DNA from 4 places in the Bradyrhizobium sp. SZCCHNRI3052 genome. Region 4 is predicted to be linked to each of the others. Evidence: predicted binding sites of a transcription regulator. Region 4 holds the regulator's gene; each other region holds the start of a gene.

Region 1 (5,122 bases), on a different contig from region 4:
GCAGCGCCTCGCGCAGATGGCGCGTGCCGCCGGCCTGCACGTCATCCTGGCAACGCAGCGCCCGTCGGTCGACGTCATCACCGGCACCATCAAGGCGAACTTCCCGACCCGCATCTCCTTCCAGGTCACGTCCAAGATCGACAGCCGCACCATTCTCGGCGAGATGGGCGCCGAGCAACTGCTCGGCCAGGGCGACATGCTCTACATGGCCGGCGGCGGCCGCATCAGCCGCGTACACGGCCCGTTCTGCTCCGACGAGGAGGTCGAGAAGGTCGTCAAGCATCTCAAGGCACAGGGCTCGCCGGAATATCTCGAGGCGGTCACCGCCGAGGAGCCGAGCGAGGAGGATGGCGCCGTGTTCGATGCCACCGGCATGGGCGGCGGTGGCGGCGGCGACGACCTGTTCTCCCAGGCGGTCGCCGTGGTCAAGCGCGACCGCAAGGCCTCCACCAGCTACATTCAACGCCGGCTGCAGATCGGCTATAACAAGGCCGCTTCGCTGATGGAGCGGATGGAACAGGAAGGCATCGTCGGCCAGGCCAACCACGCCGGCAAGCGCGAGATCCTGGTGCCCGAGGAGGAAGGCGGGTTCTGACGGCCCCGATGGCCGCAGAAACGCCGCTTCGGTGCCCGATCTTCACGCGATTACGATCACGCTGCCCGGCCGAACCGGGATAGAACGCGTAAAACCTCAGGACGTCGTTTTGAAAAGCTCCTTGTTGAACAGCACGTTTTCGTATCACGCAGCTTGGCGCGGGCGCCGGATCGGCGCTTGGCTGGTCGCCTGCGCCGTGACGATATGCTCTGTCGCCGGTGCGTCCGGTCACGCCGCCGCGCAGGGCACGCCGGCTCCGAAATCAGGCCCGAAGAGCGGCTCCCAGCTCAGCGCCTCCGACCAGCAGCGGGCCGGCCAGAGCCCCTCGACCACCCAGACGGCCCCGCCCAACCCGGTCATTCCCGATCCCCGGCGCAACGTGCCGGCCAGCATCTTCACCTCGTTCGACGCCAACCAGAAGGCGCAGGCGGCCAAGGTCAGCGCCTATCTGTCGTCGCTGCAGACCCTGGTCGGGAACTTCGTCCAGGTCGGCCCGGACGGCAGCAAGACCAAGGGCGATTTCTACATCCAGAAGCCCGGCAAGGTCCGCTTCGAATACGAGCCGCCGACGCCGATCGACATCATCGCCGACGGCTCTTCCTTGGTGGTGCGCGACCGCAAGCTCGCGACCCAGGACGTCTATCCGCTGTCGCAGACGCCGCTGCGTTATCTGCTGTCCGACCGCATCGACCTGTTGAAGGACACCAACGTGATCGCGGTCGCCGCCGACGACCTCTACGTCACGATCACGATCGAAGAGAAGCAGGCCCTGATCGGGACCAGCCGGCTGATGCTGATGCTCGGCGCCAAGGACGGCCAGCTCAAGCAGTGGACCGTGACCGATCCGCAGGGCTACGACACCACGATTGCCGTCTACAATCTGGATACGACCAAGAAGCTCGATCCGGCGATGTTCAAGATCGACTTCACGGCCTATCCGAGCACGCCGCCGGGCTGACGCCGCTTCTCGCGCTCGCTCAGCGCGATTCGAGCCCGCGCACCTTCCATTGCGCTTCTGACAGTGCGAGCTTCTCGAAGCGCTTGCGCGCCTCCTCGAGGTCATCGGCCGGAAGCGCGTCGCAGCCGGGCCGGTCGCGCAGGATCATCGACGTCGTCGCCCAGCTGAGCCGCGCGGCCTTGCAGGCCAGCAGCAGGTCCGTGATGCGGTCCTCCTCCAGCAGCGATTCGATCGTCTCGATGGTGACGACGCAGAGCAGCGCCAGCGCTGCGATCACGGCAGGGAAATCGCCGGTGGCGCAGAAGCGGTTGACGGCGGAGTCGCCGAGCTTGCCGGTCCGGCTGAGGGCGGCAACCTCGGCCTTGACCTGCTGATAATCCCAGATCGCGCGCATTGCCGCGCCGGGCGAGCGGGTCGGCGTCGCCTGCAGGGTGGCGCGGGTCGCCGGCGGCGCGGCCTTGATGAAGCGGGCGCGGGCGCCCTCGCTGGCCGCGGCGACGAAGGCCCGCGACAGCTTGGCCGGCAGGTCGGTGCGCAGCGCCAGCTTCTCGGCGAGATCCTCGTCGCGCTCGGCGATCTTGAACAGGCTGCGATAGCCGTCCTCGGACAGCCGGGCGGAAAGATTCTGCGCCAGCGCCATGCGCACCGCCGGAAAGCCGCGCGCGATCAGCTGCGTCGTGAGGCTGTCGCCGATGCCCCTGCGGCTGGCGATCGCGACGAGATGCGCCGGGCTGCCGGTGCGGATGAACTCGGCGAGATCGCGCTCGGTCAGCACCGCCGCCTTGGCCAGCATCGGCCCGGCGACGCGCAATTCGGGGTGAACGGCGAGCATCCGCGCCGTCGCGTAAGGCGCGCGCTCGACGCCGGCGAGCGCCATGCTCAGCTCGGCGAGCAACTCGGTCGCGACCTGCGGCATCAGCCGGGCGAACATCTGATCGTAGAGATCGAGCTGCTCGGCGGACGCCGGCCGCGGACCGGCCAGGAACAGGCTGGTGGTCCGGCGCAGCATGTCGGTGGCGAGCTCGGACACCGTCCGCGCATCACCGGCGGGCGTCTTGGCGGTCGGAGCTGCCGCAGGCGCTGGAGGCATCGCACGTCCCTCGTTGGGCGCCTCCCTCGGCTGTGACGGAGGCGCGGGTCGATCATCAATTGAGGAAGAATGCGAAGGCCGGACTAAAGGGGCGTTAAGCGCAGCGGGCGGAGCTGAAACCCCACGCGGCTGTCGTTAATGGATTGCGGCAGAGCGCGGCAACAACGATGTTCCCGTATTGTTCTTGCGAACGATGCCGGCTTCCGCTAGCCTCCTTGTCCGGGAGGGGCATCATGGTCCAGCGCGTTTCCACCGTCGCCTTCGAGGGGATCGAGGCCCGCGCGGTCGACGTGCAGGTCCAGGTCGCGCCGGGGCTGCCGGCGTTTGCGATCGTCGGATTGCCGGACAAGGCCGTGTCCGAGGCGCGCGAGCGGGTCCGTTCGGCGCTGATCGCTTCGGGCCTGGCGCTGCCGGCGCGGCGCATCACCGTCAACCTGGCGCCAGCCGACGTGCCCAAGGAAGGCAGCCATTACGATCTGCCGATCGCGCTCGGCCTGATGGCCGCGATCGGGGCCATTCCGCCGGATGCGCTCGGCGGCTTCACGGTGCTCGGCGAGCTCGGACTCGACGGCTCGATCGCGCCGGTTGCTGGCGTGCTGCCGACGGCGATCGGCGCCAATGCGCGCGAGGAAGGATTGATCTGCCCGGCCGCCTGCGGCGCCGAGGCGGCGTGGGCGAGCCCGGACCTGCAGATCATCGCGGCGAGCTCGCTGATCCAGATCGCCAACCATTTCAAGGGCACGCAGGTGCTGTCGCGGCCGCAGCCGAAGATCCAGGAGGCACCCGCCAGTCTGCTCGATCTGCGCGACATCAAGGGCCAGGAGAGCGGCAAGCGCGCGCTCGAGATCGCGGCCGCCGGCGGGCATCATCTGCTGATGATCGGCTCGCCCGGCGCCGGCAAGTCGATGCTGGCGGCGCGGCTGCCCTCGATCCTGCCGCCGCTGTCGCCGGCGGAGCTCTTGGAAGTCTCGATGATCGCCTCGGTCGCCGGCGAGATCGAGGGCGGCGCGCTGACGTCGCGACGGCCGTTCCGCAGCCCGCATCATTCCGCGAGCATGGCGGCGCTGACCGGCGGCGGCCTGCGCGCCCGCCCCGGCGAGATCTCGCTGGCGCATCAGGGCGTGCTGTTCCTCGACGAGCTGCCGGAGTTCGATCCGCGCGTGCTGGATTCGCTGCGCCAGCCGCTGGAGAATGGCGAGGTCTCGATCTCGCGCGCCAACCACCGCGTCACCTACCCTGCCCGCTTCATGCTGGTCGCGGCGATGAATCCGTGCCGCTGCGGCAACGCCTTCGAGCCCGGCTACGCCTGCAAGCGCGGCCGCATCGACCGCTGCACCGCCGACTACCAGATGCGCATCTCCGGCCCGCTGATGGACCGCATCGACCTGCGCATCGAGGTCCCCGCCGTCACCGCCGCCGACCTCATCCTGCCGCCCGCCAAGGAAGGCTCGGCCGAGGTCGCCGCCCGCGTCGCCGCTGCACGCGACCTGCAGCGCGAGCGCTATGCCAAGGCCGGCCTGCCACACATCCGGACCAACGCCGAGGCCCCCGCCGCCGTGCTCGACGAGGTCGCCAGGCTGGATGCGCCCGGCCAGAAGCTGCTGCGCGAAGCCGCCGAGACGATGCGGCTGTCCGCCCGCGGCTATCACCGCGTGCTGCGCGTGGCGCGGACGCTCGCCGATCTCGACCACACTGATGCGATCGGCCGGCTGCATCTGGCCGAGGCGCTGTCGTATCGCGCGCTGGCGGAGGACAATCGCCACGCGGCGTAAGGGCGCCCCCTCCCCCTCAACACTCTGGTAACGACTTCTCTTTACGCTCCGACAACCATAAGGCCCGCGTTCCGTCATTAGGCCTGCCCCGTCGGTGCGTATCATGTTGCGTTTCAAGGTCCTTGTCTCGGCCGTGCCGCTGATCGCGGCCGCAGTCATCGCCAGACTCGAATTGGCGCCCTCCCCGCAGCCCTGCATTGCCGTCGGCGCCGACAGCATCTCGCGCGGCTCGGCGCCGTTTACCGCCGATCTCCATGTCGACTTCACCGATGACCCGGCGCTCGCCACTATCAGCGTGGCGCTGGCCGACAGTCCGGAGACGGCCGATTTCGTCGTGGTCGACGATGTGCTCGCCAAGGAGGATCGTGGCTGCGGCATGACTGCCGCGACCGCGGTCGTCGCGATCGCCGCCGATCCGCATCCTGACGTGCCCCGAATCCATCTCGCCAAGGACAGCGCAGCAGATGCTCACGCCGACGATCGCATCCACGTCCGCTCCAGCCACGCCACGGCGCGAGACGCCGCCGCGCTCATCGTCTCGGCCCGCGGCCATGACTCACCGCCCGCCGATCCGGTTCTGTGAGTCGGGCTAACGCCCGGTTCACCATCTCAGCACGGCTTCATCGCGCGTGCAGACCTTTCAAAGTCTCAGCAATACCGACGCCGCATGGTGCGGGCCGGCCATGACATTGGGATCGAAATCGTCG
Region 2 (5,122 bases), on a different contig from region 4:
CAGCGCGTCGACCAGCACCGTGAACGCGGATGTGGGCTGCCGGCGGCTGGGAAAATACAGATGATAGCCGGCAAACGGCGCGCACCAGTCTTCCAGGACGCGAACGAGCTTGCCTCGCGCAAGGTCGTCCCGGACCTGATCCTCGGGCAGATAAGCGAGCCCGAGCCCGGCGCGCACCGCGTTCATGCGCATCGCGATGTTGTTGAACACCAGTTGCCCGTCCACGCGCACCTTCAGCGCGCGTCCACGCTTTTCGAACTCCCACGCATAGATCCCGCCCAGGGTCGGAAGTCGGATGTTGATGCAATTGTGGTCCGTGAGATCCTGCGGCTTCCTTGGCCGCGACCGCACGGCGAAATAGGCCGGTGAGCCGACCACGGCCATGCGCAGGTCCGGCCCGATCCTGACGGCGATCATGTCCTTGGCGACCTGCTCGCCGAGGCGGACACCCGCATCGAATCTCTCGGCGACGATATCGGTCAGTCCATAGTCGGTCACGACCTCGACCTTGATGTCGGGATACAGCGGAAGCAGCTTTTTCAGCGCCGGCCAGAGCACGGAGTCCGCGGCATGCTCTCCCGCCGTGATCCGGATCGTGCCGGCGGGCCTGTCGCGCAATTCCCTCAACCCCGCCAGTTCCGTTTCGATCTCATCGAACCGGGGTCCGATGCTCCGCAGCAGACGTTCACCGGCGGCCGTCGGGGCGACGCTGCGCGTCGTGCGCGCCAGCAGCCGCACGCCGAGCCGGGCCTCCAGATTGCGAAGGGCATGGCTGAGCGCCGACTGGCTGACGCCGAGCCTGGCAGCCGCCCGCGTGAAGCTTCCCTCCCGGGCGACAGCGAGGAAACCAAGGACGTCGTTCAGGTTCTCGCGCAGCATTCATGATTCCATTTCATAAAAGTATGCGCATTCTAGCCTCTAATGTTATCGCGGTCACAGCCTTAGGTTCAGCCCGGACGGCAAGGTTGACGACGCGTGATGCCGGCGTTGACCGGGACGGACAGGAGAACCGGATGAAGAAGAGAACCCTGGGCAAGAGCGGCCTCGAAGTGTCGGCCATCGGCTTCGGCTGCATGGGCCTGAACTTCGGCTACGGTCACGCGCTCGAGAAGGACGACGCGGTCAACCTTATCCGCGCCGCCTTCGATCGCGGCGTGACATTTTTCGACACCGCCGAAATCTATGGACCGTTCACGAATGAGGAGCTGGTCGGCGACGCCCTGGCTCCCGTTCGGGACAAGGTGGTCATCGCCACCAAGTTCGGCTTTGCGATCGACCCGGCGACCGGCCGGTCATCAGGGATGAACAGCCGCCCCGAGCGCATTCGCGCGGTCGCGGAGGCATCCCTGAAGCGGCTCAAGACCGATCGCATCGATCTGTTCTATCAGCACCGCGTCGATCCGGACGTGCCGATCGAGGACGTCGCCGGCGCGGTCAAGGATCTCATCGGGCAAGGCAAGGTCAGGCACTTCGGCCTGTCCGAGCCCAGCGCCCAGACCGTACGGCGCGCGCATGCCGTCCAGTCCGTTGCCGTGCTCCAGAACGAGTATTCGCTGTGGACCCGAGGTCCCGAGAGCAACGGCATCATTCAGGCATGCGAGGAGCTCGGCATCGGCCTGGTGCCCTATAGTCCCCTGGGAAAAGGCTTTCTGACCGGCGCGATGAACGAGACGACCACGCTGGCCGACAACGACTTCCGCAGCACCCTGCCGCGCTTCACGCCCGCGGCGATGAAGGCCAACCAGGCGCTGGTCGATCTCCTCAAGCAGATCGCCGAACGCAAGGCATCCACGCCGGCCCAGATCGCGCTCGCCTGGCTGCTCGCGCAAAAGCCGTGGATCGTTCCCATTCCGGGCACGACCAAGCTCCATCGCCTCGACGAGAATCTCAAGGCCGCCGACGTCGAGCTCACTGCGGACGATCTCGCCCAGATGGAGCAGGCCGCAGTTGCGATCAAGGTTGAGGGAGAACGCTATCCCCCGCACCTGATGGCGACAACAGGGCGGTAGAACCCCTCTCCCACATCACCGGGCACTCCCATCGTGAGCGCCCGAAACCACCTGGAGGCGACGCGCCGCCGGCGGCGCGTACACCCCACAGCTTCACCGAGATCGCGCCTTCTCCTTCACACCAAGGCGCGCCCTGAATTTCAGAACGGAATGTCGTCGTCCATGTCGCTGTTGCGTCCGCCACCGCCCGCCGAAGCAACCGCGCGGCGCGGCGGCGCCATCGACGGACCGCTGCTGCCGAAATCACCGCCACCCATGTCATCGGAGAAGCTGCCGCCACCGCCGCCCCGGCCATCGAGCATCGTCAGGGTGGAGTTGAAGCCCTGCAGCACGACCTCGGTCGAGTACTTCTCGACACCGCTCTGATCGGTCCATTTGCGGGTCTGCAGCGCGCCCTCGATGTAAACCTTGGCGCCCTTCTTCAAATACTGCTCGGCGACCTTGCAAAGACCTTCGTTGAAGATCACCACGCGGTGCCACTCGGTCTTTTCCTTGCGCTCGCCTGTCGCCTTGTCGCGCCACGTTTCCGACGTCGCAATGCTCAGATTGGCGATCGGCCGCCCATCCTGCGTGCGCCGGATCTCGGGGTCCTTGCCGAGATTGCCGACCAGAATCACCTTGTTCACACTACCCGCCATCACCACTCTCCCGCGGTTCTCGATCATCGGACCGGCCGTCCACACCGGCCTCACGGCGTCCGGTGGCTAACCCTTCCTCTCGCGGCGGACCCTATACGGTTGCCGCGCGGTCCACCCGCCCTGTCCATTGCTTATCCACATATAGCAGGCGGAAGGCCATTGTTCCAGTTTTGTTCGCGCGCATATGTCTACAACCGTGCGTCGAGTTCCACGGAACTCGATGGAACCGCAAGTTCTCGCAATGGAACCCGGAAAAAGTTCCCTTATTCACGAAAAAGGGATTAATTTTCATTAAGTTAGCCGGCCTCACTTCCTCCTCGGCTGTGGCTTTTGGGAGACGGTATCCAGGGTTGAATCGCGTATATTTGAGGATGGATTGGGGCCGCAAGCGTGGTCGCACCAACTTCACAGACGAGCGTCTCCGGGGACCATTTTGGAGACGCCCAACGCGGGAGACTTGGGATGAAACGAATTTTTCTCGGAGCTGTCAGCTTGATGGTTTTGGGGGCGCTGACGCCGGCGGGAGCCGCCGATCTCGCCGCCCGCCCGTACACGAAGGCCCCGGTGATGGCGCCGGCGCCGCTTCCGACCTGGGCCGGCTTCTACCTCGGCCTGCAGGGCGGCGGCGGCTGGGGCCGCAGCAACGAGACCTTCTTCGGGGCGCCGAATACGGCGATCTTTGCCGGCACCCAGAACTATGACACCAGCGGCGGCTTCGTCGGCGGTGTGGTCGGCTACAACTGGCAGGTCGACAACATCGTGTTCGGTCTCGAGGGCGACTATCACTGGGCCGACATCAACGGCCGGTCGGGCGTCGTCAACGCCGGTCTCGGCGATACCTACTTCACCAGGCTGCGCGGCTTCGGCGACATCAAGGGCCGCCTCGGCTGGGCTGCGGGTCCGGCGCTGTTCTTTGTCAGCGGCGGCGCTGCCGTCGGCGATCTCCAGCACCGCTACGACGCGGCGCTCAATGGTGGCGCGGCCAATAGCTTCGCTCAGAACAACTGGCGCTGGGGCTGGACGATCGGTGCCGGCGCCGAGTACATGTTCGCGCCGAACTGGTCGGCCAAGGTCGAATACAACTATCTCGACTTCGGCAAGAGCTCGATTCAGTACAGCGCGGTTCCGACCAACCGCTCCGAGTGGAGCGACACCGTGCACACCGTCAAGGCGGGCGTCTCCTATCACTTCGGCGGCCCGATCGTGTCGCGCTACTGATTGCACGCAAAAAGCGAATATGTCGAAAGGCCGGCCTCGCGCCGGCCTTTTTTGTGTGCCAGAACCGGCACTTGCCGAGCCGTTGTGTCCTTTGGGTGACGGCTTTTTACGGCGGAAGGAGCTATCAACGTCCGGCGGGTGGGCGTTGGTGAGAGCGTGCGTGCGGGCGTCGGACGTGGTTTGGGGAATGCGATGAGAAGGCTGTTGCTGGGGGCGACAACTTCGCTGGCGCTGGGGATTGCGCCGGCCATCGCTGCCGATCTGCCCGCGCGCACCTTCACCAAAGCGCCTGCGATGATCACGACGATCTATGATTGGAGTGGCTTCTATATCGGCCTGAATGCCGGCGGCGCAGCGGCCCGCACCTGCTGGACCAACAAGGTCAGCTTTGCCGGCGTGGCCGCAACCAACGCGGAAGGCTGCCATGATGCGACCGGCGCGCTGGCGGGCGGCCAGATCGGCTATCGCTGGCAGGCTGGCGGCTGGGTGTTCGGCATCGAAGGTCAAGGCAACTGGGCCAACCTCAAGGGCAGCAACACCAGCCAGTTCGCCCCGGCCGTGACCAACCAGACCAAGATCAACGGCATCGGCGTGTTCAGCGGCCAGATCGGCTATTCCTGGAACAACGTGCTCTGGTACGTGAAGGGTGGCGCCGCGGTCGCGGGTGAGAAGTACAACGGCCTCTCCACGGCCACGGGTGTGGTGCTCGACCAGTCCAGCGCCACGCGCTGGGGGGCTGCGGTCGGGACTGGTGTCGAGGTCGGCTTCGCCAAGAACTGGTCGGTCGCAGCCGAATACGAGCACCTGTTCATGGGCAACCGCACCCTCGGCTTCTCGGGTGTTCCCCTTGGAGCTGCGGGCCGGACCGATGCGGTCGGCCAGGACGTCGACATGGCGACGGTCCGCGTGAACTATCGCTGGGGCGGTCCCGTCGTTTCCAAGCACTGACCCTCGAGGGCTGACACTCGGGATCTCACGCGGCGGCGCTTGCCCGGCCTGTCGTCACTCACGCTGTGACACAGCTCCCCCGTCGGCACTGGCAGTCGCCGTCTTTACCCGCGCTTAAGCACGATCGGCACATCCCGCCACGCGGCTCGTCCCGGTCACGAGTTTGGAAAGCAGTCTCCCTTACAACCAGCCACAGGCCACCTTCGCGTGGGCCCGGATCGGAGGGATCCGGAGCGTGGTGTATTGGGACTGGGGAGAGACGAATGCAGAAGACGACCTTGATCTTGACCGCCAGCGCCGCGGCGCTGG
Region 3 (5,122 bases), on a different contig from region 4:
CGTAGGGCTCGATGCCTTCCATCCACACCCGCTCGGTGACCTCGAATACGGCATCGAGCCGGTTCGAGGCGGTCTCGTCCGGGCCCATGATGCGGAAGTTGCGTGTCTCTGCATTCAGCGTGATCACGTCGCGCAGGAACTTGCCGAGCTCGCGCGTGGCTTCAGCCATGGTCTGGCCCGGAGAGGACACCTCGACCGCAAAATGCTGGTAGTCTGGGAGCCTGAGCTCGCGCTTGAGCAGACCGCCATTGGCATGCAGGTTGGCGCCCATGCGCCGCGTGCCCTTCGGCGCCAGTGCCTGCAGCTCCGGCACGAGCCGGCCGTGGGCGTCGAACAGCGTTTCCGGCTCGTAGCTTTTCATCCACGCTTCGAGCAGCGCGAGATGCTCGGGCTTGCCGCGCGGATTGGTGATCGGCACCTGATGGGCGCGCCAGAAGCCTTCGACCTTGAGGCCGTCGACCTCCTTCGGCCCGGTCCAGCCCTTCGGGCTGCGCAGCACGATCATCGGCCAGCGCGGCCGTTGGATCGTTGCATCCGGCTGACGCGCATTCTGCTGGATCGAGCGGATGCTCGCGAGCGCGACATCGAGCGCGTCCGCCATCTGGCGATGCATCGCCTTCGGCTCCGCGCCTTCGACGAACAGCGGCTCGTAGCCGTAACCTTCGAACAGGCATTTGATCTCGGCATCGCCCATGCGGCCGAGCACGGTCGGATTGGCGATCTTGTAGCCGTTGAGATGCAAAATCGGCAGCACCGCGCCGTCATGGGCCGGGTTCAGGAACTTGTTCGAATGCCAGGATGCGGCGAGGGGCCCGGTCTCGGCTTCGCCGTCGCCGACCACGCAGGCCACGATCAGATCGGGGTTGTCGAACGCCGCACCATAGGCGTGGACCAGGGCGTAGCCGAGCTCGCCGCCTTCATGGATCGAGCCCGGCGTCTCGGGCGCGGCATGGCTCGGAATGCCGCCGGGGAAGGAGAACTGCCGGAACAGCTTGCGCAGGCCATCGGCATCGCGCGTGATGTCCGGATAGATCTCGCTGTAGCTGCCTTCGAGATAGGTGTTGGCGACCATGCCGGGGCCGCCATGGCCGGGACCGCACACGTAGATGACGTCGAGATCCTGCGCCTGGATGGCGCGATTGAGATGGGCGTAGATGAAATTCAGTCCGGGCGTCGTCCCCCAGTGGCCGAGCAGGCGCGGCTTGACGTGCTCCGCTTTCAGCGGCTCGCGCAGCAGCGGGTTGTCCAGCAGATAGATCTGCCCGACCGAGAGATAGTTCGCCGCGCGCCAATAGCGATCGAGCAGGTCGAGATCGTCGGCCGTGTTGGTCTGGTGGGAAGACGTGATGTTCATGGAACCTCGCTTGCCGTCCGCTTCGCGCCTGCGGGAAGTGCATTAGAGTAACGCCGCACCATTCCGTTCCAGTGCGCTGCGAAGGATAGAACGGGAATGTGATGGTTGGCCTTCCGTGGCTCCAGAACCGTTCCGAGACGTTGTTCTCTTTTGTTCTTGTATTGTTCTTTTTGTGTGCTATGTCTTGGCCATGAGCCGAGCATCTTCACATGCCCTCAAGCGCCCGCCGGTCCCGGTGCCCTCCGAGCCGGTGGGCGCGCCTTCATCTGGCCCGGAAAACGACTTCCCCGAACTCGCGGTCGCCATCGAACGGGGCCGGCGCCGCGGCCGGGGTGCACAATCCAATGCGAGCGGCCGCTACGAAGCGGAGGCTCGCGTCGTCTTCGACGATGGCTGGCAGAGTCTCGAGGACTTGCCGCCGTTCAAGACCACGGTCGCGACCGATACCTCGCGCAAGGTCATCACCCGCAACGACTCGCCGGACATCGGTTTCGATCGCTCGATCAACCCGTATCGCGGCTGCGAGCACGGCTGTGTCTACTGCTTCGCGCGGCCGACCCATGCGTTTCTCGGGCTGTCGCCTGGTCTTGATTTTGAATCCAAGCTGTTCGTGAAGCCGGATGCGCCCGCGCTCCTGGAAAAGGAGCTCGCGGCCAGCGGCTACGAGCCGCGGATGATCGCGATCGGAACCAACACCGATCCCTATCAGCCGATCGAGCGCGAGCGGAAGATCATGCGCGGCATCCTCGAGGTGCTGGAAAAGGTTGGCCATCCCGTCGGGATCGTGACCAAGTCGGCGCTGGTGATGCGTGATGCCGACATCCTGGCGCGGATGGCCAAGAGGAACCTGGCGAAGGTCGCGATCTCCGTGACCACGCTGGATCCGAAGCTGGCGCGCACCATGGAGCCGCGGGCCTCGACGCCGTCGAAACGGCTGGAGGCGCTGCAGGCGCTGTCCAGGGCCGGCATTCCGACCACGGTGATGGTGGCGCCGGTGATCCCGGCGCTGAACGACAGCGAGATCGAGCGCATCCTCGATGCCGCCGCCCATGCCGGCGTCAAGGAGGCGGCCTATGTGCTGCTGCGCCTTCCGCTGGAGGTGCGCGACCTGTTCCGCGAATGGCTGCTCGAGCATTATCCCGACCGCTACCGCCACGTCTTCACCCTGATCCGCGACATGCGCGGCGGCCGCGATTACGACTCGCAATGGGGCACGCGAATGAAGGGGACGGGCCCGATGGCCTGGATGATCGGCCGCCGCTTCGAGATCGCCTGCGAAAAGCTCGGCCTGAACAAGCGCCGGACCAAGTTGACGACCGATCATTTCGTCCGGCCGAAGGGCGGCGGGCAGCAACTCAGCCTGTTCTGAAGCGTGCGGAGAGCAGTTGATGAGCGCACAAGCGAGCGTTCCGCGGTTCACCGTCATCACACTCGGTGTATCCGAGATGCGGCGGAGCATCGCCTTCTATACGTCGCTCGGCTTCGCCCGAAAATTCCGCGCGACCGGAGAGGCCGTGGCATTCTTCGAGACCGGCGGGACGGTGCTGGCGCTGTACCCGTGGGGCGCGCTCGCCGATGATGCGGGCGTGCCGGACGCACCGCGCCCCCAGGCATTCCGCGGCGTGACGCTGGCATGGAACTGCCGCTCGGAGGCCGAGGTCGATGCGGCGCTCGCGTCGGCGGTGGAGAAAGGCGCGATGCTGCTGAAGCCGGCGCAACGAACCGACTATGGCGGTTACAGCGGCTACTTCTCCGATCCGGACGGTCATGTCTGGGAAGTGGTGATCGCGCCGGGGATTGATGTCGGCAAGGATGATCGAGTGCATCTGCCGGCGTAGTCGGTCGCGGGCAAGGGGCGAATAGCGGGGAATGAGGTCCGTTCGGGGTTGCGCCGCCGCGGGCCGTTTCGCACCATGCCCGCCATGATTCGCGACCAATCGAAAAAGCCGGGCAGGGCGAAGGCGACGAGCGGCGCCGTGGCGAAGAGCGCACCTGCAAAGGCCGCAACCAAGCCTGTTGCCACGAATGCTGCCGGCAGGTCGGCCGCCAAGCTCGGCAAGGGCGTCATCGCGGTGGCGCCGCCGAGCTTCCGGCGGGAGCGAGCGCTGCTCAAGCAGGGCATCTGGCCGGTCGCCGGTTGCGACGAGGCGGGACGGGGGCCGCTGGCCGGTCCGGTGGTCGCCGCGGCCGTGATTCTCGATCCCGCGCGCATCCCGAAAGGCCTCGATGACTCCAAGCGGCTGAGCGCGGAGCAGCGCGAGGCGCTGTTCGACAAGATCTGCAAGACGTCGGCGTTCGCGGTGGCTGTCGCCTCGCCGGCGCGAATCGATCGCGACAACATCCTGCGGGCCTCGCTGTGGGCGCTGTCGCGCGCCGTGAGGGCGTTGCCCGAGGCGCCGAAGCACGTCTTCGTCGACGGCCGCGACCGCATCGACGTCGATTGCGGCTGCGAGGCGGTGATCGGCGGCGATGGCCTGGTGATGTCGATTGCGGCCGCCTCGATCGTCGCCAAGGTCACGCGCGACCGGCTGATGTGCGCGCTGGCGCAGGATTGCCCCGGCTACGGCTTCGAGCAGCACAAGGGGTATGCCGTGCCGGAGCACCTCGCTGCGCTGGACCGGCTCGGACCGTCGGTGCATCATCGCAGCCTGTTCGCACCCGTCGTGGCCGCACGGCGCAAGCACCAGCCGTGGACCGACGTCCCGGAGCCGGATTTGTTTGCCGAGGTGACCGTGGTGACATCCACCGAAATCTCGGTCGGGGTCTGATGCAGGTTGCCTCGCGGTCGCCGCGGTCTTAATAGTTTTGGTCAGCCAGCCAGCACGAAGTGTCACTCCTCGCAGCAGGGGCGGTGTTGTGCGCCCCGATCGTACGGTATCGATTGCGGGCGTCGGACAGCGAGGCTGCTGCGGATGAGCGACGGTCCTGCCGGCCTCCTCGACGTCCTCAGCGATTCAGCCAAGCGATCCAGCCGTTCATGCGTTTCACGTCCCTGGTTGTCGAACTGATCCGCGCAAGGCCGCGGCTGGTCGTCGTCATCGTGGTGCTGTGCCAGGCCCTGATGTGGCTCGGCGTGGCCATGCTGTTCTATCGCAGCCCGCCCGGCCAGCTTGCCACCACCATCGCGTTCGGACGCGAGTACCAGGTCGGCACCGATCTCGGGCCGCCGCTGTCGTTCTGGCTGTCGGACGTCGCCTATCGCCTTGCCGGCAATCATCTGCTCGGCGTCTACGTGCTGGCTGTACTGTGCTCGGCGCTCAGTCTGTGGGTGATGTATCTCCTGGCGGGGGCGATCGTCGGCGGCCAGCAGGCGGTGCTTGCCGTGCTGCTGACCATCACCATCACCGCGTTCGGTGCGCCCACGCTGGAATTCGGTCCGGAGGTGCTGGCGCGTCCGCTCTGGGCGCTGCTGCTGCTCCATAGCTGGCGGATTCTCGGCGAGGGCCGGCGCAACGCCTGGTTTGCCTGGTCGATCGAGGCCGGCCTGCTGCTGCTGACCACGCCGGCCGCCGCCGGCCTGCTGCTGCTGATCGCGGGCTTCGTGGTCTCGACCGCGCAGGGCCGCCGCGTTCTGCGCTCGTTCGATCCGCTGTTCGCGCTGCTGGTGGTGGTGGCGCTGGCGCTGCCTTATCTCATCTTCGTGCTGCGTTCCGACAGTGTAGGCTTACCGGCGCTGCCCGTTCTCGCCGAGCTCTCGGCGCGCGCCTGGCATTGGCTCGCGCTGGCGGGGGAGCTGCTGCTGGCGATCTCGGCCGTGCTGCTGCTGGT
Region 4 (5,122 bases):
GTGGTGGCCACCGCGTGGGCCGCCGCGACGCCGCTGCCCGACGTGCTGATCGCCAGCGATGGGCGCGCGGTGGCGGTGCGCGGCCGTGACGGGCGCCTGCATGTGATGCGCACCGGCAAGGACGTGTTCGCCACCAAGGAGTGGCTCGCGGCCGACGCCGATGCCCGGCTGCCGGCGGATTCATCGCTCGCCGATGGTGTCTCCTGCGACGAGGCGGGCTGCGTGGTCGCAATGGCCGACGGCCGATTCGCCGCCCTGACCCTGCGCGCCGAGGCGCTCGCGGATGATTGCGCCCGTGCCGCGCTCATCGTCACCGCGCGCGCCGCGCCGTCATCCTGCGCGGCGGCCGTCATCGATCGCGAGCGGCTGCGGCAGCAGGGCGCCTTGATGCTGGTGCAGCGGGGCAGGAGCTTCGCCGTCACGCCGGCGCGCGCCGGCGGCACCGACCGCCCATGGTGGCCGGCGCCCGCCGAGGCCGGCGAGTTCGACACGACGCTGACGCCGCGCGCGCCGGCCGCGCGGCCTCAGGATGCGACGCCGCCGGAGACGGAGCAGGGCGAGGAAGACTGAGTGCCGGGCAGCTCGAGCGTGCCGAGATGATACTCGGTGTCGCCAGGTCCATGTTGCCAAGTCCATCAAACAGCGAGGGGCTTTCGGCCAGCGTGAACGCAGCGCGCGGATAGCGTTGCCAGATGGCGATGTCGTCAGCCGTGACTGTCAGCCATCCGAACACAAGCATATCGCAGCCGGGCTCGGTGATCCCGGCGGCCTTGTTCCAATCGATCTTGTTGACCACGGCGGCAGGCTCCCCCGGCACATCAATTCCGGCCGAGGGATGTCGTTCCTATCCGATGCGATGCCGGGGCGTGAGGTTCGCCCGAGAGGACTTTGCGCTTGCAGAACCCAAATCTCCCACGGTCGAAAGCTCGCTCACGACCGAGAGAAATGCCGATGCGGAGACCCCTCAGGTGATGCTGATGCGGCGAATCGGTGTGGCCTGCGAAGTCGGCACGTCCTCGGCGATGTCCGGGCGTCGCTCCGCCGGCTGCTTGCTGACCGGCAATTGCAGCACGGTGACGCGCTGACCCTCGCAGAGCTGGGTCACCAGCACGTGGCGGCCATCGGCGAATTCGATCGCGTCGTGATGGCGATCGGGAATGTGAGTCTCGATGCTGTTGAACTTTGCGACGCGCTCGCGGATCGTCCGGGTCCAGAGCCAGCGGCTGTCGTAGCGGACGTCCTCGGCGAAGGCCAACTCGGTGCCGGGCAGCATGCAGACTGCGACGGTCGGCTCGCTCTCCAGCGCGAAGCCGCGGGTGGCGGTGCCACGGAAGGTCATCGAGATCAACGTCTCGCCGACCTTGGCGGGACGGGACGCAACCGCATGGAGGCTGTAGTCACACATCGGATCGCTCCTCGTTGAGAGATAGCCGACCCACGCTCCCCCCGGACAGGCGCAGGCCTCTATCAGAGTGGACATCGATGGTGATGTTAGCGCGCGCTTCGCGGCAATTCTGCGCTGATCTGCATCGCGTGTGCCCGCGGCCGATCACAAGCGTTTGAGCATGCCGCGCTGCACATCATGAGGTGCATTCGCGCGTGACGTATTTTGCTGGGCAGCCTCCGATCGGCGGCGAAAGCGCGTGCGCCCGCCGCCCATCGACCGATCCCATTCGCGATCAGTACTTGCGGTACAGCCCGACCAGCTTGCCTTGGATCTTCACCCGGTTCGGCGGCAGGATGCGTACCTCGTAGGCGGTGTTGGCCGGCTCCAGCGCGATCGATGCGCCGCGGCGGCGGAAGCGCTTCAACGTCGCTTCCTCATCGTCGATCAGCGCCACCACGATGTCGCCGGTGTCGGCGGTCTCGTTGCGTTGGATCAGCGCCATGTCGCCGTCGAGGATGCCGGCATCGACCATGGAGTCGCCGCGCACCTCAAGCGCATAGTGATCGCCGTTGCCGAGCATGTCGGCAGGCACGCTGATGGTGTGGCTGCGCGTCTGCAGCGCCTCGATCGGAGTACCGGCGGCGATGCGGCCCATCACCGGCACTGCGACGGGGCGCTCGCCATCGTCCAGCGCGGGAGTGCTGGTGCGCACCTTGCCGAGATTGCCCTCGATCACCGATGGGGTGAAGCCGCGGCGGTTGTTGGCGGCCTGTGACAGCTCGGGCAGCTTGATCACCTCGATCGCGCGGGCGCGGTTGGGCAGCCGGCGGATGAAGCCGCGCTCCTCGAGCGCCGTGATCAAGCGATGAATGCCGGACTTCGAGCGCAGATCGAGCGCATCCTTCATCTCGTCGAAGGACGGCGGCACGCCGGCTTCCTTGAGCCGCTCGTTGATGAACCGCAGAAGTTCGTACTGTTTGCGCGTCAGCATCTCGACCTGGTCCCCGGTTTGTTGTCGTCCGAGTCCAGGAGCTGCGCCTCGCGCACAAACCGGCTGAGAGCGCCCTGGAGTCGGACCGTCATCGCGTCGCCCGCAACATACTAAAAACAAATCATGAACGGACACTATATGTTCGATGTGTGTTCCGCAATCCTAAAAATATGATGAACAGACCGGGCTTTACCGGGGAAGCGGCTCAGTTCGGCAGGCGCAGGATCTCGCACGGGCTGCCCGCAGGCGCCTTCGGCGCAAACGCCGGCCGGATCACCACCGCCTGCGAGAGCGCGAGATTGCCGAGCAGCGACGAATCCTGCTGGCTCACCGGGGTGGCGACCAGCGTGCCGTCGGCGCGCTCTTCGAGCCGCGCCCGCAGATAGTCCTCGCGCGAATCGTTCGGCCCGAGCTCGCGGCCGAGCAGGGCGGTCTCGCGCGGCATCACGGCCTCGTCGCGGCCGAGCAGCCGCCGAATCAGCGGCACCAGGAACAGGATGGCGCAGACATAGGACGACACCGGATTGCCGGGCAGTCCGATCACCCTGATGTCGCCGAGCCGTCCGTGCATCATCGGCTTGCCCGGCCGCATCGCGATCTTCCAGAACGCCATCTCGACGCCCTCGGCTTCGAGCGCCTGCTTGACCAGGTCGTGATCGCCGACCGAGGCGCCGCCGGTCGTGATCAGGATGTCGGCCTTGGCCTCGCGGGCCCGGCGGATGCCGGCGATAGTCGCCTGCATCGTATCCGCGGCGATGCCCAGATCGATCGGTGTCCCGCCCTCGTTGCGCACCAGCGCCCGCAAGGCGTAGCCGTTGGAATAGACGATCTGGCCCGGGCCGGGCGTCGAGCCCGGCATCACCAGCTCGTCGCCGGTGGCGAGCAGCGCCACCTTCGGCCGGCGCCGCACCGGCAGCGCCGGATGATTCATGCTGGCCGCCAGCGACAGGTCGCGGTCGCTGAGCCGGCGCCCGGACTTCAGCAGCACCATGCCCTGGTGAAAGTCGACGCCCGCCGGCCGGATATGCCGGCCCTTGATCGCGGCCTCGGTGATCACGACGTGGCCGTCTTCGGCGATCGTGTCCTCCTGGATCACCACCGCGTCCGCGCCCTCCGGAACAACGCCACCGGTGAAGATCCGTGCCGCCTCGCCGGGTCCAACCACGCGATCGAACGGCCGCCCTGCCGCGACCTCGCCGATGACCTTCAGCCGCGCCTTGGCCTGGGCGGCGTCCACCGCGCGCACGGCATAGCCGTCCATCGCCGACATCGCCTCGGGCGGCTGCGTCCGCAGCGCCGCGAGGTCCCGCGCCAGGATGCGGTGAAACGCCTCGTCCAGCCCGACCTGCTCCTCGGCCAGCGGCTCGGCGCCGGCGAGCACCGCGGACAACGCATCGGAGACCGGCATCAGGGCCATGAGAGTTCCTTCGGACGGGGACGGCAGATCGAATGAATCGCCTTCTAACCGAACGCGCACGGCGCGGCCAAGGGCCTAGGCCGCTCCCCGCGTTCTGACCGTCTGCGGTGGGCCGTTTCCGGCCGCTGCCTCACGATCGCGCGAGAAAGTCTGCAATCAACCGCGTGACCTCCTGCGGACGTTCCAGGCTCGGCAGGTGCGCCGTTCCGGCCAGCTCATGTCCTGACCCGTTCGGCATTGTTGCGGCGAGCAGCCTGCTTCGCTGCTGGATGTGAGGAAAGTCCAAGTCCCCCCAGATGACGAGCGATGGCGCGACGATCTCCGCGAGGCGCGGGAAGGCTGGTGCCATATCGAGAGTCGCGCCGGTTGGCGGCGCGCGGAGTGCGGCGGCGTTCTTCTTCAGGAACGTCTCGCGTGGCTCGCCGGAGATGCGTCCCTCGCGCTGCAAGGGACCGTCGACCCACAGATGCGCCTTGATAGCGCTGACCCGATCCCAATCCTGTGCGGCCTCCTTGCGAGCAGGCAATCAGCGCCGCCGGCCGCCCCGGCGCGAGCGCGTCGACGACGGCGAGCAGGTCCTCGACCGGAGAATGAGCTTCCTCATAGGCGACCGTCTCACCAAATCCGCGCCGGTCATAGGCGATCGTCATATGCGTTGCCGCGACGCCCTCGATCTGCGCGCGCCACATGGACGAGCATTGGACCGTGGACCAGCCGATCTACGATCCCAGCACGATCGACTGCCCGGTTCTCGTGCTCGCGGCGGAATGGGACGTGGATGTCCGCTTCGGGATGGCGCACGACCTGTTCGTTCGCCTCGGGAGCGCGCCGTACAAGCGCCTGGTCGAGATCGGGCAGGGCACGCACATGGTCCTGATGGAGCGGAATCGACGGCAGGCGTTCGACGCGGTGATCGGATTTCTGGACGAGCGCGTCGTGCCGGCGCGTTGATCGTCGCGCGGACGGCCTGCACCGCGTCAGAGCGGATGCCGAATCCAGACATTCGGCTCGACATAGGCGGCATGGTCGTGCTCGACCGACGCCAGCACGGGGACGAGAGCAGCGGGGCACCTCGATCTCACCCGAGCTATCGAAGGTCACGCCGGTCCATTGCGACCACTCGGCGAGCGAGCCGACGATGGTCATCGAGCACGGCGCGATCTTGACGATCTCGCCGCCGATGCCGATGTGCTTAGGCGCCGGCTCGTCTGCGACCAGCGGATGTGGCGGGAGACGGGCCGGATGGTGCCGTTGCCGGCCGTCGCATTTAGGATTCGCTTTTTCGGAAAAAGCTGCTATGCTGATTTGGTCCCGTGCTCGACAGGAG

The links. Region 4 encodes LexA, which represses DNA repair genes until DNA is damaged. Its sites were predicted from a motif close to TGTTCNNNNTGTGTTCNG; they were not measured.
Region 1: the regulator LexA is predicted to act here: its motif matches at 2,812-2,829, upstream of QW887_RS15155 (YifB family Mg chelatase-like AAA ATPase).
Region 2: the regulator LexA is predicted to act here: its motif matches at 2,808-2,825, upstream of QW887_RS04665 (single-stranded DNA-binding protein).
Region 3: the regulator LexA is predicted to act here: its motif matches at 1,506-1,523, upstream of QW887_RS09010 (PA0069 family radical SAM protein).

Annotation. Positions count from the first base shown of each region.
Region 1 covers NZ_JAUETW010000004.1:328,083-333,204, reverse strand. Annotated here, with positions in the region: gene QW887_RS15170 (DNA translocase FtsK) at 1-595, shown strand, start outside; gene QW887_RS15165 (outer membrane lipoprotein carrier protein LolA) at 792-1,553, shown strand; gene QW887_RS15160 (DUF2336 domain-containing protein) at 1,573-2,643, opposite strand; gene QW887_RS15155 (YifB family Mg chelatase-like AAA ATPase) at 2,877-4,415, shown strand; gene QW887_RS15150 (hypothetical protein) at 4,519-4,998, shown strand.
Region 2 covers NZ_JAUETW010000001.1:1,016,524-1,021,645, forward strand. Annotated here, with positions in the region: gene QW887_RS04655 (LysR family transcriptional regulator) at 1-879, opposite strand, end outside; gene QW887_RS04660 (aldo/keto reductase) at 1,014-2,009, shown strand; gene QW887_RS04665 (single-stranded DNA-binding protein) at 2,150-2,647, opposite strand; gene QW887_RS04670 (outer membrane protein) at 3,110-3,865, shown strand; gene QW887_RS04675 (outer membrane protein) at 4,058-4,813, shown strand; gene QW887_RS04680 (outer membrane protein) at 5,077-5,122, shown strand, end outside.
Region 3 covers NZ_JAUETW010000002.1:832,216-837,337, forward strand. Annotated here, with positions in the region: gene QW887_RS09005 (phosphoketolase family protein) at 1-1,354, opposite strand, end outside; gene QW887_RS09010 (PA0069 family radical SAM protein) at 1,545-2,723, shown strand; gene QW887_RS09015 (VOC family protein) at 2,743-3,192, shown strand; gene QW887_RS09020 (ribonuclease HII) at 3,268-4,122, shown strand; gene QW887_RS09025 (glycosyltransferase family 39 protein) at 4,332-5,122, shown strand, end outside.
Region 4 covers NZ_JAUETW010000007.1:342,619-347,740, forward strand. Annotated here, with positions in the region: gene QW887_RS21105 (ComEC/Rec2 family competence protein) at 1-570, shown strand, start outside; gene QW887_RS21110 (hypothetical protein) at 965-1,405, opposite strand; gene lexA (transcriptional repressor LexA) at 1,680-2,378, opposite strand; gene glp (gephyrin-like molybdotransferase Glp) at 2,584-3,795, opposite strand; gene QW887_RS34945 (alpha/beta fold hydrolase) at 4,011-4,484, opposite strand; gene QW887_RS21130 (hypothetical protein) at 4,501-4,746, shown strand.